Pararhizobium capsulatum DSM 1112: one gene and its partner. The protein of the gene in region 1 binds, or shares a complex with, the protein of each later gene. Links are inferred from orthologs where the notes say so. Each region holds a gene or a part of one and is shown in the gene's direction. Other genes may lie near its edges. The genes, in order: QO002_RS18815 and accD.

Region 1 (7,782 bases):
AAGGTGGCCCCAAGCGCCTTCTTCTTGCACTTCCAAACCTGCATGATCATATAGACCGCGTACCTAAAGCGCGTCGCGATCCTCCAGATGCGCTTTAGGTCTTTGTTTTTGCGCATGCCGTTATCGCAAAACCGCTGCACACTTTTGCGCGACATGCTTCAGGAGTTGAAAATGCCCAGCCTGTTCCGCTTCCTGTTCATTTGCGCGGTCATTGCGGGCGTCATCTATGGAACCATGCTGGCCCTCGTGACCTTCGTAAACCCCGTGGAACGGGACGTGACCATCCGCATTCCCTCCGAACGGATCAACAAGCCCCAATGAGCGATTTTTCAGGCCTTCACGTCGAATCCTTCCTGGAAATGATGAGCGCCGAACGCGGCGCGGCAAACAACACGCTCGTCTCCTACGAGCGCGATCTTGAGGACGCCTGCTCGTTCCTCAAGACGCGCGGCGTCAAGGCGATCGAGGCGGGCTCCGAGGACCTGCGCGCCTATCTCGCCCACCTCTCGCAGCAGGGCTTCATGGCCTCCTCCCAGGCGCGGAGGCTTTCGGCGCTCCGGCAATTCTACAAGTTTCTCTATGCCGAAGGCTTGCGGCGCGACGACCCGACGGGCGTGCTTGATGCGCCGAAGAAGGGCCGCTCGCTGCCCAAGACGCTCAGCGTCGATGACGTTACCAAGCTGATCGAACGCGCGGAACTCGAAGCGAAAGAAGCGGGGCCGGCAGCGCTCGCAAAGCTGCGCATGCATGCACTGATCGAGCTGCTCTACGCCACCGGCATGCGCGTGAGCGAACTCGTCTCGCTGCCGGCAAGCGTGCTTTCACAAAACGGCCGCTTCCTTGTCGTCAAAGGCAAGGGCAACAAGGAACGTCTCGTGCCGCTTTCCCGCTCCGCGATCAGCGCGGTCGAGACCTACGGCAAGGCACTCACAACGGAGACGGCCGCAAACGAGAAGGCTGAAGACAGCCCCTGGCTGTTCCCCTCCTCCGGCAAGGCGGGCTACCTACCCCGGCAGGTTTTCGCGCGCGACCTCAAGGATCTGGCTGCGCGTGCCGGGATAAGAGTGGCGACGATCTCGCCGCATGTGCTGCGTCATGCCTTTGCAAGTCATCTTCTTGCCAATGGAGCCGACCTGCGCGCCGTGCAGGAACTCCTGGGCCATTCGGACATTTCAACAACACAAATCTATACGCATGTGCTGGAAGAGCGGCTTCACCAGCTCGTCCAGAACCATCACCCCCTTGCCAAACAGGCGAAAAAACGGGATTAGGACCGCCAGAACCCTTGGATCGCGCCCAGCGCGCCCATTGGCGCAAAACGATCGGAAACGTATCTCATGCACAACTACCTCGATTTCGAAAAACCCATCTCGGATCTCGAAGGCAAGATTCACGAGCTGAAGAAGCTGGCCGGCGAAGACGAGAGCATCGACACGAGCGATGAAGTTGGCCGTCTTGAAGTGCGTGCGCGCGAGGCGATGGTCGATATCTATTCCAAGCTCAACCCGTGGCAGAAGACCCAGGTCGCGCGACATCCGCAGCGTCCGCACTTCGTCGATTATGCCGCCGGTCTCTTCACCGAATTCACGCCGCTCGCCGGTGACCGCAAGTTCTCCAACGACGAAGCCATCCAGGCGGGCCTCGCCCGCTTCCGCGGCACGCCCGTCGCCGTGATCGGCCAGGAGAAGGGCAACGACACCAAGTCGCGCATCAAGCACAATTTCGGCAGCGCCCGGCCAGAGGGCTACCGCAAGGCGATCCGCGTCATGGAAATGGCCGATCGTTTCGGCCTGCCGCTCGTGACCCTCATCGATACGGCCGGCGCCTATCCGGGCATCGGTGCTGAAGAGCGTGGCCAGGCGGAAGCCATCGCCCGCTCCACCGAGATGTGTCTCAACGTGAAGGTGCCGATCATCTCCGTCGTCATCGGCGAAGGCGGCTCCGGCGGCGCGATCGCGATCGCGACCGGCAACCGCGTTTACATGCTCGAGCATTCGATCTACAGCGTCATCTCGCCGGAAGGTGCAGCCTCTATCCTGTGGCGCGATTCCACCCGCGCCCGCGAAGCGGCGACCAACATGAAGATCACGGCCGAGGACCTGAAGTCGCTCGGCATTATCGACGGCATCATTTCAGAGCCTGTCGGTGGCGCCCATCGCGATCCGGATGCGGTGATCGAGCGGACCGGCACTGTCATCGCCGACGCGCTGAAGGAAATGTCCGGTCGCAACGGCGAACAACTGCGCTCGGACCGTCGCCAGAAGTACCTGAATATCGGCCGCCATCTCTAATCAGGATGGGGTTCCGTAGATGCAGGCTGGCAACGCTGCCAGCCTAACTGTGGGAAATACGGCAATAAGGTGAGTTAAAGCCAAATCTTGGCCATAATCATAGGGTCAGGGAATGGTAGGCACGGGGCGGGCCTGCAAGGTTAATAATTTGTGAAGTATAAGGACGTATTGATTCCGGTGCTCCGTCTCGGGGAATCAGTAGATTTGACTGCAATTCATAATGGGCTCTTGCCAATGCGTCTGAGAAATCTCGTTATCATAGCTGCCGTCGCTGCCCTGCTTGCAGGCTGCACGAACGAGACGCTCGATGCATTTGATCAGGCCGACGTCGATATCAAGAGCGTCAAGAACAAGACAACATACGAGCTTTCCGGCAAAATCGTCGCCAATATGCGGGCGGCAAATATGCCGAAGAACTCTCCGGTCATGATCCGCATCTTCAAGGAAGAGGGCGCTCTCGAAATCTGGAAGGCGACCGCCGACAACCGTTTCGCGAAACTGCGTGAGTACAAGATCTGCGCCTGGTCCGGCAAGCTCGGCCCCAAGGTCAAGGAAGGCGACCGCCAGGCGCCGGAAGGCTTCTATCCCCTTGGCCCCGGCCAGATGAACCCGAATTCCAGCTATTATCTCGCCATCAACACCGGTTTCCCCAATCGCTACGACCAGGCGAATGGCCGCCATGGCACCGACCTGATGATCCATGGCGCCTGCTCGTCTTCCGGCTGCTATTCGATGACCGACGAGCAGATGCAGGAAATCTTCGCGCTCGCACGCGACGCCTACAAGGGCGGCCAGCAGACGATCCAGCTTCAGGCCCTGCCCTTCCGCATGACCGCGGAAAACATGGCCCGCCACAAGAACAGCCCGAACATCGAATTCTGGAACATGCTGAAGGTCGGCTACGACCAGTTCGAGATCACCAAGCGGCCGCCGGAAGTCAACATCTGCGAAAAGAAATACGTCTTCAACCAGCAGACTGACGGCAAGTTCAATCCAGCCAGCCAATGCCCGGCTATGTCGACGCCATCAACGATGCAGGTGGCGCTGGCGAGCTACAACAAGAAATACGACCAAGACTACACCAAGGCCCTGAAAAAATACGATGGCATGGTGTGGTACGAGCCGAGTGAAGCCGAACGCAAGGCCATTGTCGCCAAGCAGCGCGTCGGCAAGGAACTCGCCTATGCGCCGACCGGCACGTCGCTCGACGCCGGCAAGCTGATGAAGGCCGAGGAACTCGAAAAGCTCGAAGCAAAGCGCGCCGAACTCGCGGAAGCCAAGAAGGCGATCGAGATCCAGACGGCCGAGCTTGAAAAGAGCACCCGCGGCGGCAAGAACGTGCCGGTTCCGGTCGAAAACCCGATGCCGCGGCCAATCGAGCAGGCGTCTGCCGAAACGACGACGGCCAAGAAGAGCTTCTGGAGCCTGTTTGGCGCCAGGGACGTAGCGGAACCGCAACCAGCCCCCGCCTCGACATTGGTTGAAGGTGGACCGGATGCGGCTCAGCAGCCAGCCCAGCAGACCGCCTCCGTCCCCGCACAGCCTGAGAAGGCCGTGCAAACGTCGGCGACAGAAGCAAAGCCTGCCGCCGCAGCAGCGGCTGCCCCGCAGGCCGCACAGGCTGGCGACATAGCGGCAACCGATCAGGCTGTCATCGGACAGCCGGAAGAAGCCCCCAAGAAAAAGCCGTTCTGGAAGTTCTGGGGCAAGTGATGCCCGATACGGATGCCGTGGTTTATGACCTCAAGGGGCTGAAATGCCCCCTGCCGGTCCTGAAAACCCGCAAGCGCATGCGCACGCTCACCCCCGGCGCACTGATCGCGATCGAAACCACTGATCCGCTGGCGGTCATTGACGTCCCGCACTTCTGCAACGAGGACGGCCACACGCTGGAGCAGACAGATGCCGTGACCGGCGGCCACCGCTTCCTCATCCGCAAGAAGGCGTAGCGAGCCCGGACAGTTACATCTTCAAACCGGGAACCGCGAGCGGATTGTCTTCCAGCGCCTGACGATCAGCCCGGTCGATGGAGGGGCGGCCGGTGAAGGCATTGAAGAGATCACGCACAAAAGCCTCTTCCAAACCCTTGGTGATGATCACCATGCGGGTGCGCCGGTCATTCGGATCGGGCCAGGCGGCCAGCCGCTGCGGCGGATGGAAGACACTCTGGACACCGTGGAGGATCAGCGGTCGCTCCGGCCGGTCGGACATCGCAACGACGGCCTTCATGCGCAGGAGCTTTTCACCATGCGCCGAGCGCAGCAGATCAATGAACATGTCCAGCGCCATCGGATCGATCGGCCGGTCATGGACGATGCTGAAGGAACGGATATCCGAACCGTGACGGTTCTCGTCATGATGGTGGTGATGATCGTGTCCATCATGATCGTGGCCGCAATGATCGTGGCCAGCATGATCGTGGCGGGCTTCGTCCTGCAGCCAGCGGCCGACATCGGCAATCTTCGTCGTGGGATCATAGAGGCCGCAGTTGAAAAGCTCGGCCTTGCCGGCGAAGGGCGTGTCGCCGTCAATCAACTGGGCGCGGGGATTGAGCGCCAATAAGCGTGCCTTCAGGGCTTCAATGGCTTCAGCCGAGGCGAGCGTGGCTTTCGACAGCACCAGCCGGTCCGCCATCGCCACCTGCTTGGCGGCCTCTTCGTGATTGTCGAGCGTCGAGACGCCATTGACCGCATCGACGACGGTCACAACGCCGTCCAACTGGTAGCTCTGCGCCAGGATGGGATTGCCGATGACCGATTGCAACACCGGCGCCGGATCGGCAAGGCCGGTTGTTTCGATGACGACGCGCTTCAGCGGCCGGATGCGGCCCGTCTGCATGCGGTCCATCAGATCCGCGAGCGTATCAACGAGCTCGCCACGGACGGTACAGCAGACGCAGCCATCGGCAAGCTCGATGATACCATCGCTGGAGGCTTCGACCAGCAGATGATCGAGCGAGACATCGCCGAACTCATTGATGATGACGGCCGTATCGGAAAGATCCGGATCCTTCAGCAGCCGGTTGAGCAGCGTTGTTTTGCCGGCACCGAGAAAACCGGTCAGGATCGATACCGGCACCGCGTTCGAAGATGCAGTCATGAAATGTCCGATCGGATAAGGCGACGCCCGAAGCTGCTTTTAGAAAGTCGGCCGCGGAACCGGGATCGGCACGTTGGCTGCATCCCCCTGCCCGCCGGCCACCTGGCCCTTGGTGTCAGTGGAGCCGCTGCCCGGCAGCAGTTCGGCCGAAACCAGCCGCAGGGGCCGGTCGATCTGGTGGATGAAGGGCGACAACAGCTTCTGGCGACCCGCCTCGTCGCGACCTTCGCTGCGAACCTTGGCGGCATGGGCCGAGCAGATTTCCTTGCTGACATCCGCAACCGTATCGCGGGTCTCGCCATAAGGCGCAATCTCGCCGAGGCCCGGCTTGCTGGCGCTGCTTTCGGTGAGCGCCATCTGCAACAGGCGTGCGGATTCATCGGCACGGCCACCGAGGCTGTCGGCACCCAGCACCACCGAGACGACGCTGCGGCCATTGCGGGTCGCGGATGAAACCTGGTTGAAGCCGGAAGCGCAGATGAAGCCGGTCTTCATACCATCGGCACCGTCAAAGCGGCCGATCAGCATGTTGTAGTTGGGAACCTTTTTCTTGCCGGTCTGGAAACCTTCATAGGCGAAGTAAGGCGCATATTGCGGGAACTCGCGCTTGATGGTGATGGCGAGAACCGCGAGATCGCGCGCCGTCGTGTATTGTCCCGGCGCCGGGAGGCCGTTCGGATTGACGAAATGCGACGACGTCATGCCGATGCGGCGCGCTTCCGCGTTCATCATATCCACGAAGGCTGGCTCTGAACCAGCGACCGTCTCGCCGATAGCAACCGCGACGTCGTTGGCGGATTTGATCAGCATCATCTTGAAGGCGCTGTCGAGCGTCATTGCCTGACCGGGCTTAAGGTACATCTTGCTCGCAGGCTCGGCGGCGGCGTTCTTGCTCATGACCACCGGGCTCTCGATCGTGAGGCGCCCGGCCTTAATGGCGCGGAAGGCCGTATAGGCCGTCATCAGCTTGGTCAGCGACGCCGGATACCAGCGCTGGAAGATATCTTCCTGCTCGTAGACCTTGAGCGAGCTGACATCGACAACCAGCCGCGGGTTGGCCGCTGCCGGCAGCATGCTCGACATGAGCGTTGCGCAGCTCGCCGCCAGAATGGCAAACCTTCTGCCCCAGCCGCCCATACGATTTACCTTGTTCACCACAATAGAACCTCGAAAAATCGGGAATTGCCTCGTGTCGTCCCGCTATTTAACCTATATGGCAAGGTGATGGCAAAGACCTTTCTTTCAGTGTCCAAGCCATTTCCATGCCCCGCAAAGGACCGACAGGAAAGAACAATGCCCATTCTCAACCGCGCCGCCGAACTCCAGAACGAAGTCACCGAATGGCGACGCCACCTGCACACGAAGCCGGAACTCCTGTTTGCGGTGGAAAATACGGCAGCCTTCGTCGAAAAGAAACTGAAGGAATTCGGCGTTGACGAAATCGTGACCGGTCTCGGCCGCACCGGTGTCGTCGGGCTGATCCGCGGCAATCTCGGCGAAGGCCGCACCATCGGCCTGCGCGCCGACATGGATGCCCTGCCGATGACCGAGACAAGTGGCAAGCCCTGGGCATCGACCACGCCGGGCAAGATGCATGCCTGCGGCCATGACGGCCACACCGCCATGCTTCTGGGTGCCGCGAAGTATCTTTCGGAAACGCGCAACTTCAGGGGCGCTGTTGCTGTCATCTTCCAGCCGGCAGAAGAAGGCGGCGGCGGCGGCAACGAGATGGTCAAGGACGGCATGATGGAGCGCTTCTCGATTGTGGAAGTCTACGGCATGCACAACATGCCGGGCATGCCGGTTGGCGAGTTCGGCAGCCGCGTCGGCCCGATCATGGCGTCGACCGACGAATTCATCGTCACCATAGACGGCCGCGGTGGTCATGCCGCGCAGCCTCACAAGACGATCGATCCCATCGTCATCGGCGCGCAGATCGTCAACGCGCTGCAGACGATCGCGTCCCGCACCGCCGATCCGCTGGCCTCGGTCGTCGTCTCCGTCACCAAATTCAATGCGGGTTTTGCCCACAACATCATTCCGGAGCAGGCCGTGCTGGCCGGCACCGTGCGCACCCTGATGCCGGACATGCGCGACATCGCTGAAAAACGCATCCAGCAGATCGCCGAAAACCTCTGCGCGGCCTACGGCGCCAAGGCAACCGTCCGCTATATGCGCAATTATCCGGTGACGGTGAACCACGCCGCAGAAACAGCGTATGCGCTTGAGGCTGCACGGTCGATCGCCGGTGAAAATCAGGTTTCCGATGGGCTCGACCCGATGATGGGCGGCGAGGATTTTTCCTACATGCTGCAGGCGAGACCCGGCGCTTTCGTCTTCATCGGCAATGGAGATACGGCAGGCCTGCACAATCCCGGCTACGACTTCAACG
Region 2 (6,861 bases), 3.5 Mb from region 1 along the record:
CCGGCTTCCTGCGGCCGGTCTATCCGGGCTTCCTGCAGCTTTCCGGCTTCATGTCGATGAACCTCGACCGTCACCTCACGGCGACCAAGGATTTCTTCGAGCATCTGGTGAAGAACGATGGTGACGCCGCCGAGAAGCATCGCGACTTCTACGATGAATACATGGCCGTCATGGATCTGACGGCAGAATTCTACCTGCAGACGGTCGAAGTCGTGTTCATGCGCCATGCTCTGCCGAAGGGCGAGATGATGCATCGCAACCAGCGCGTCGATACTACGGCGATCCGCAAGGTCGCCCTGCTGACGGTGGAAGGCGAAAACGACGATATTTCCGGCGTCGGCCAGACCAAGGCGGCGCAGACGATCTGCACCAATATCCCCGAAGACATGCGCATGCATTACATGCAGCCGGATGTTGGCCACTACGGTGTTTTCAACGGCTCGCGGTTCCGCCGCGAGATCGCGCCGCGCATCGTTGCCTTCCAGCGACAGCATTCGCGCCGGGCAAAGCCAGTCGGCCGTGTGATCAAGGGTGGGAAGCCGGGCTGAAGAACGCGCCTTTTCCGATTTTAGACATGTCGATCAGGTGCTTGTTCGATTTTGCAAGCACCTGGCTTGCGGCAGGGTTCGGCTGTTCCCACATCGTAAAGAGCAGGCCCACAGGGGGCCTACTTTTGAGTGAGGACTTCTGAACATGAATCAATCCGCATTGATCCGTCCGGACTGGACTCCCGCAACCATTGCGCTGATGGTGCTTGGCTTCGTGGTCTTCTGGCCACTCGGTCTGGCCATGCTTGCCTATATCCTCTTCGGTGAACGGCTGAAATCGTTCAAGAAGGATGCCAATTCCACGGTGGACGGCGTGTTTTCTTCGTTCAAGCGTGGTGGCCGTGGCTATTGCCGTCCGCAGTTCCGCACCGGCAACGTCGCTTTCGACGATTGGCGCGACGCCGAGCTGACCCGCCTCGACGAGGAACGCCGCAAGCTCGATGAAATGCGTGAGCAGTTTGACGAATATGTCCGCGAGTTGCGCCGGGCCAAGGATCAGGAAGAGTTCGACCGCTTCATGCGCGAACGCAATTCCGGTGGACCGGGTTCGGTGCCGGGCTTTCCCGCCCATTGAGGACAAAAACCTGAAAGCCGGCGCTTCCATGAGGCGCCGGCTTTTCAATTGCCCATGCGCAAACCTGCCGAATCGGTTATCACGGATTTCATGTTTTCCCTGCTTCGCAAGACATCCGGGGTCAAGAAAAGCCCGCAGCCGACGACGCGCATGATCGACGTCGCCGGTCGGCCGATGCCGCTGACCATCCGACAGAATGCGCGCGCCACCCGCATGACGCTCAGGATCGAGCCCGGTGGCCGTGAGCTCAAGATGACGATCCCGACCGGCCTTCCCGAGCGCGAAATCAAAGCCTTTCTCGACCGTCACCAGGCCTGGCTGATGACCAAGCTTGCCCGTTTTTCCGGTGAAAGCGTCCTGGAGGAGGGCGGCACAATCCTCATTCGCGGCATTGCTCACCGTATCGAGCGCACCGGAAAGCTTCGCGGCTTGACGGAGATGGTCATGGTCGGCGAAGACGCCGTCCTGCGGGTCAGCGGTGGGCCGGAGCATCTGCGCCGCCGCATTGCCGATTTTCTGAAAAAGGAAGCGCGCAAGGATCTGGAACACCTGGTCGGTATCCACGCCCGTATCGTCGGGCGCAAGGTGAAGTCGATCAGCTTCAAGGATACGCGCAGCCGCTGGGGTTCCTGCGCTGCCGATGGCGCCTTGAGTTTTTCCTGGCGCATCGTCATGGCGCCGCCGAAGGTGATCGACTACCTCGCCGCCCACGAGGTTGCCCACCTGCGCGAGATGAACCATGGGCCGGATTTCTGGGCGCTTTGCGAAGAGTTATGCCCCGCAACGTCAGATGCCCGCCGATGGCTGAAGCGCAACGGCACGATGCTCCACGCAATCGATTTCGATTGAGCGCAAAGCCCTGAATACGGGCATTCAGGCACTTTTTGGCTCGACTCACGCAACTTTTCATGCGACGTCCCCTGCTATGACGACGGAAGTAAAAATTTGTGGTTTGAAGACGGTCGGGGCCGTCGAGCGCGCAGTCGAATTGGGTGCCACCCATACCGGCTTCATCTTCTTTGAAAAAAGTCCCCGCAACATCGAACCTGACGATGCTGGACGCCTTGCAGAGCACGCGCGCGGCAAGGCGAAGATCGTGGCCGTCACGGTTGATGCCGATAACGACTTTCTCGATGAAATCGTATCGGCACTCTCGCCCGATATGCTACAATTGCACGGTAGCGAGAGCCCCGAGCGGGTCCTGAACGTCAAGGCGGTCTATGGGCTGCCGGTGATCAAGGCGTTATCGATCCGTGATGCTGACGATCTGAAGAGGATCGAGCCCTATATCGGCATTGCCGACCGTTTCCTTTTTGATGCGAAGCCACCCAAGGGATCGGAGTTGCCCGGCGGCAATGGCGTCTCTTTCGATTGGCAGTTGCTTGGTGCGCTTGACGAAAGCGTCGATTACATGCTTTCCGGTGGATTGAATGCGGAGAATATCGGTGAAGCCCTTGCGCTGACAGGTGCGCAGGCTGTCGATACCTCCTCCGGGGTGGAAAGCGCACCCGGGGTCAAGGACCTGAAGCGCATGCAGGAATTTTTCGAGGCGGTGGCCCGCGGGCCGTTGCAGAGGATAGCGCCAGGGAGCGGGACGTGAATCAGACGCCAAAATTGAACTCCTTCAAGGCAGGGCCTGACGAAGACGGCCGCTTTGGCATCTTCGGTGGGCGTTTCGTTGCCGAAACGCTAATGCCGCTGATCCTCGATCTTCAGGATGAGTGGAACAAGGCGAAGACCGATCCGGAATTTCAAGCCCAATTGAAGGATCTCGGCGCCCATTATATCGGCCGCCCGAGCCCGCTTTATTTTGCCGAACGCCTGACGGCCAAGCTCGGCGGCGCCAAGATCTATTTCAAGCGCGAAGAGCTGAACCACACCGGCTCGCACAAGATCAACAATTGCATCGGCCAGATCTTGCTTGCCAAGCGCATGGGCAAGACCCGGATCATCGCCGAGACCGGTGCCGGCCAGCACGGCGTTGCCTCGGCCACTGTCGCCGCCCGCTTCGGCCTGCCCTGCGTGGTCTACATGGGTGCCACCGACGTTGAACGCCAGGCACCGAATGTTTTCCGCATGAAACTGCTCGGCGCCGAAGTGAAGCCGGTGACGGCTGGCAGCGGCACGCTCAAGGACGCGATGAACGAGGCGCTGCGCGACTGGGTCACCAATGTCGACGACACCTATTATCTGATTGGCACGGCCGCCGGCCCGCATCCGTATCCCGAGATGGTTCGCGATTTCCAGGCCGTGATCGGCCAGGAAGCCCGTGCCCAGATGCTCGAAGCCGAAGGCCGGTTGCCTGATCTGGTGATCGCTGCCGTCGGTGGTGGCTCCAACGCGATCGGTATCTTCCATCCGTTCCTCGATGACGAGAGCGTCAAGATCGTCGGCGTCGAAGCTGGTGGCAAGGGCCTTGAGGGTGACGAGCACTGCGCTTCGATCACAGCCGGCTCGCCGGGCGTGCTGCATGGCAACCGCACTTATCTGCTGCAGGATCGTGACGGCCAGATCAAGGAAGGCCACTCGATCTCCGCCGGTCTCGACTATCCGGGCATCGGTCCGGAGCACTCCTGGCTGAACGATGTCGGCCGCGTCGAATATGTGCCGATCATGGACCACGAGGCGCTGGAAGCTTTCCAGATGCTGACGCGCCTCGAAGGCATCATTCCAGCGCTTGAGCCGAGCCATGCGATCGCTGAAGTGATCAAGCGCGCGCCGAAAATGGGCAAGGACGAGATCATCCTGATGAACCTCTCCGGCCGCGGCGACAAGGACATCTTCACCGTCGGCAAGATACTGGGTATGGGGCTGTAGGAGCATGACCGCACGCATGGACAAACGCTTCGCCGATCTGGCGGCCGAGGGCCGGCCGGCCCTGGTTACCTATTTCATGGGTGGCGATCCCGACTTCGAAACGTCGCTGGCGATCATGAAGGCGCTGCCGTCTGCTGGCTCCGACGTCATCGAGCTTGGCATGCCCTTTTCCGATCCCATGGCGGATGGTCCTGCTATCCAGCTTGCTGGACAGCGCGCCCTTAAGGCCGGGCAGACGCTTGAAAAAACATTGGAACTTGCCCGTCGCTTCCGCGCAGATGACAAGGACACGCCTATCGTTCTGATGGGGTATTACAACCCGATCTACATCCACGGCGTCGATCGCTTTGTGGTCGATGCGCTGGAAGCCGGCGTCGATGGCTTGATCGTCGTTGACCTGCCGCCGGAGATGGACGATGAACTCTGCCTGCCGGCACTCGCCAAGGGCCTGAACTTTATCCGTCTGGCGACGCCGACTACCGATGACAAGCGGCTGCCCAAGGTTCTCCAAAACACCTCGGGTTTTGTCTATTATGTCTCGATGAACGGCATCACCGGCTCGGCGCTGCCGGACCCGTCGCTGATCGGCGGCGCGGTACAGCGGATCAAAAGCCATACGAACCTTCCTGTCTGCGTCGGTTTCGGCGTCAAGACAGCGGAGCATGCCAGAGCAATCGGCGCGTCCGCCGATGGGGTCGTTGTCGGTACGGCGATCGTCAATCAGGTGGCGTCCAGCCTGACCGGTGACGGACAGTCGACAGGTGCAACGGTACCGGGGGTCGAGGCCCTTGTTCGTGGCCTTTCGGCAGGCGTTCGCGGCTCAAGGCTTGCAGCGGCCGAATAAATGCCCACATTCTGGGGCATTCCGCTGTCAAGATCAGCGAATGCGCTGGATGAAGTGAATAAATGCGTCCCTGGCCCGGCGGATAAGTGCAGGGGCCGGATGCAACCATTCAGGAGTTTGCAGTGAACTGGATCACAAATTACGTCCGCCCGAAGATCAACTCGATGCTCGGCCGCCGCGAGGTTCCGGATAATCTCTGGATCAAGTGCCCCGAAACGGGCGAGATGGTGTTCCACCGCGATCTCGAAGAGAACAAATGGGTTATCCCGGCATCCGGCTATCACATGAAGATGCCGGCAAAGGCCCGTTTGAAGGATCTCTTCGATGACGGCGTCTACGAAGCCTTGGCCCAGCCGAAGGTGGCGCAGGATCCGCTGAAGTTCCGCGATTCGAAGAAATATACCGACCGGTTGCGCGACAGCCGCGTCAAGACCGATCTCGAAGACACGATTGTTGCCGGTATTGGCCGCATGAAGGGTGTAAAGCTTGTTGGTGTGGTTCACGAGTTCGCTTTCATGGGCGGTTCGCTCGGCATTGCTGCGGGTGAGGCGATCATCAAGGCCTTTGAACGCGCGATTGCGGAAAAGTGCCCGCTGGTCATCTTCCCGGCTTCCGGCGGTGCGCGCATGCAGGAAGGTATCCTGTCGCTGATGCAGCTGCCGCGCACGACGGTTGCCGTGCAGATGCTGAAGGAAGCCGGTCTTCCCTATATCGTCGTCCTCACCAACCCGACCACGGGCGGCGTCACCGCATCCTACGCGATGCTGGGCGACCTTCATATTGCCGAGCCGGGTGCGGAAATCTGCTTCGCCGGCAAGCGCGTCATCGAGCAGACGATCCGCGAGAAGCTGCCGGAAGGTTTCCAGACGTCGGAATATCTGATGGAGCATGGCATGGTCGATATGGTCGTCAAGCGCCATGATATTCCCGATACGCTTGCCCGCACCCTGAAAATCCTCATGAAAAAGCCGGTCGATGCTGCCAAGCTGAACGGTAGCGGCGTGGCCGTCGTGCCGATCGCTGCAAGCGCCTGATCGGAAGACGACCATGATGACGGTTGACGTCAGCGAGGCCGGGCAGGAAATCGAAAAACTGCTCGCCCTCCATCCCAAGGGTTTCGACCTGTCCCTCGACCGCATCACCCGGCTTCTCGACAGGCTGGGAAATCCACAGGATCGCCTGCCGCCGGTCGTCCATGTGGCAGGCACCAACGGCAAGGGTTCCGTGACCGCCTTTTCGCGAGCGATTCTGGAAGCCGCGGGTCTCAGCGTCCACGTCCATACCTCGCCGCATCTTGTCAACTGGCATGAACGCTACCGGCTGGGCCGCAAGGGCGGGCGCGGCGAGCTGGTGTCCGATCCGGTTCTGGCCGACGCCATCCGCCGCGTTGCGGACGCCAATGCCGGCGAGAAGATCACCGTCTTCGAAATCCTCACAGCCGTCACCTTCGTCCTGTTCTCAGAGCACCCGGCCGACGTCGTGATCATCGAGGTCGGGCTTGGTGGCCGTTTCGATGCAACCAATGTCATTTCCTCGCCCGCCGTTTCCGTCATCATGCCCATTTCACTGGATCATCAGGCCTATCTCGGTGATCGGGTTGAGCTGATTGCGGCGGAAAAGGCGGGTATCATGAAACGCGGCCGGCCGGTGGTGATCGGCCATCAGGAAGAGGACGGTGCGCGCAGCGTGCTTGTCTCCATCGCTGAGCGGCTGGGCTGCCCGCTTTCCGTCTACGGCCAGGATTTCATGGCGCATGAAGAATATGGCCGGCTGATCTACCAGGACGAGGATGGTCTTGCTGACCTTCCGCTGCCGCGCCTGCCGGGCCGCCATCAATATGCCAATTCCGCGGCCGCGATCCGCGCCGTCAAGGCTGCCGGCTTTTCGCCAACGGATATGGAAATCGAAAAAGGCCTGACATCAGTCGAGTGGCCCGGCCGCCTGCAAAGGCTGACAGACGGGCGGCTTGCTGCAATTGCTCCGAAAGGCGCTGAAATCTGGGTCGATGGCGGACACAATCCAGGCGCAGGACAGGTCATTGCCGAAACCATGGCCAATCTGGAGGATCGCGATCCGCG

What was found.
Region 2: the proteins of QO002_RS18815 (region 1) and accD are in contact, whole or in part, in a solved structure (PDB 8UXZ), measured with the Escherichia coli proteins. The link is inferred for Pararhizobium capsulatum DSM 1112 from one-to-one orthologs.

Annotation. Positions count from the first base shown.
Region 1 is NZ_JAUSVF010000001.1:3,904,860-3,912,641, forward strand. The notes cover bases 433-3,314. They hold QO002_RS18815 (acetyl-CoA carboxylase carboxyltransferase subunit alpha), read left to right. Parts: upstream 433-1,337; coding sequence 1,338-2,291; downstream 2,292-3,314. Other genes in these bases: xerD (site-specific tyrosine recombinase XerD), read left to right, coding at 433-1,271; QO002_RS18820 (L,D-transpeptidase family protein), read left to right, coding at 2,526-3,314. In the rest of the region: QO002_RS18805 (hypothetical protein), read left to right, coding at 172-321; more of xerD, read left to right, coding at 318-432; more of QO002_RS18820, read left to right, coding at 3,315-4,004; QO002_RS18825 (sulfurtransferase TusA family protein), read left to right, coding at 4,004-4,240; QO002_RS18830 (CobW family GTP-binding protein), read right to left, coding at 4,254-5,390; QO002_RS18835 (D-alanyl-D-alanine carboxypeptidase family protein), read right to left, coding at 5,430-6,500; QO002_RS18840 (M20 aminoacylase family protein), read left to right, coding at 6,684-7,782. UniProt on the Escherichia coli protein: Component of the acetyl coenzyme A carboxylase (ACC) complex. First, biotin carboxylase catalyzes the carboxylation of biotin on its carrier protein (BCCP) and then the CO(2) group is transferred by the carboxyltransferase to acetyl-CoA to form malonyl-CoA.
Region 2 is NZ_JAUSVF010000001.1:402,037-408,897, forward strand. The notes cover bases 3,869-6,861. They hold accD (acetyl-CoA carboxylase, carboxyltransferase subunit beta), read left to right. Parts: upstream 3,869-4,905; coding sequence 4,906-5,817; downstream 5,818-6,861. Other genes in these bases: trpB (tryptophan synthase subunit beta), read left to right, coding at 3,869-3,939; trpA (tryptophan synthase subunit alpha), read left to right, coding at 3,944-4,783; QO002_RS01865 (bifunctional folylpolyglutamate synthase/dihydrofolate synthase), read left to right, coding at 5,831-6,861. In the rest of the region: phaZ (polyhydroxyalkanoate depolymerase), read left to right, coding at 1-548; QO002_RS01835 (DUF2852 domain-containing protein), read left to right, coding at 694-1,122; QO002_RS01840 (M48 family metallopeptidase), read left to right, coding at 1,213-1,971; QO002_RS01845 (phosphoribosylanthranilate isomerase), read left to right, coding at 2,048-2,722; more of trpB, read left to right, coding at 2,719-3,868.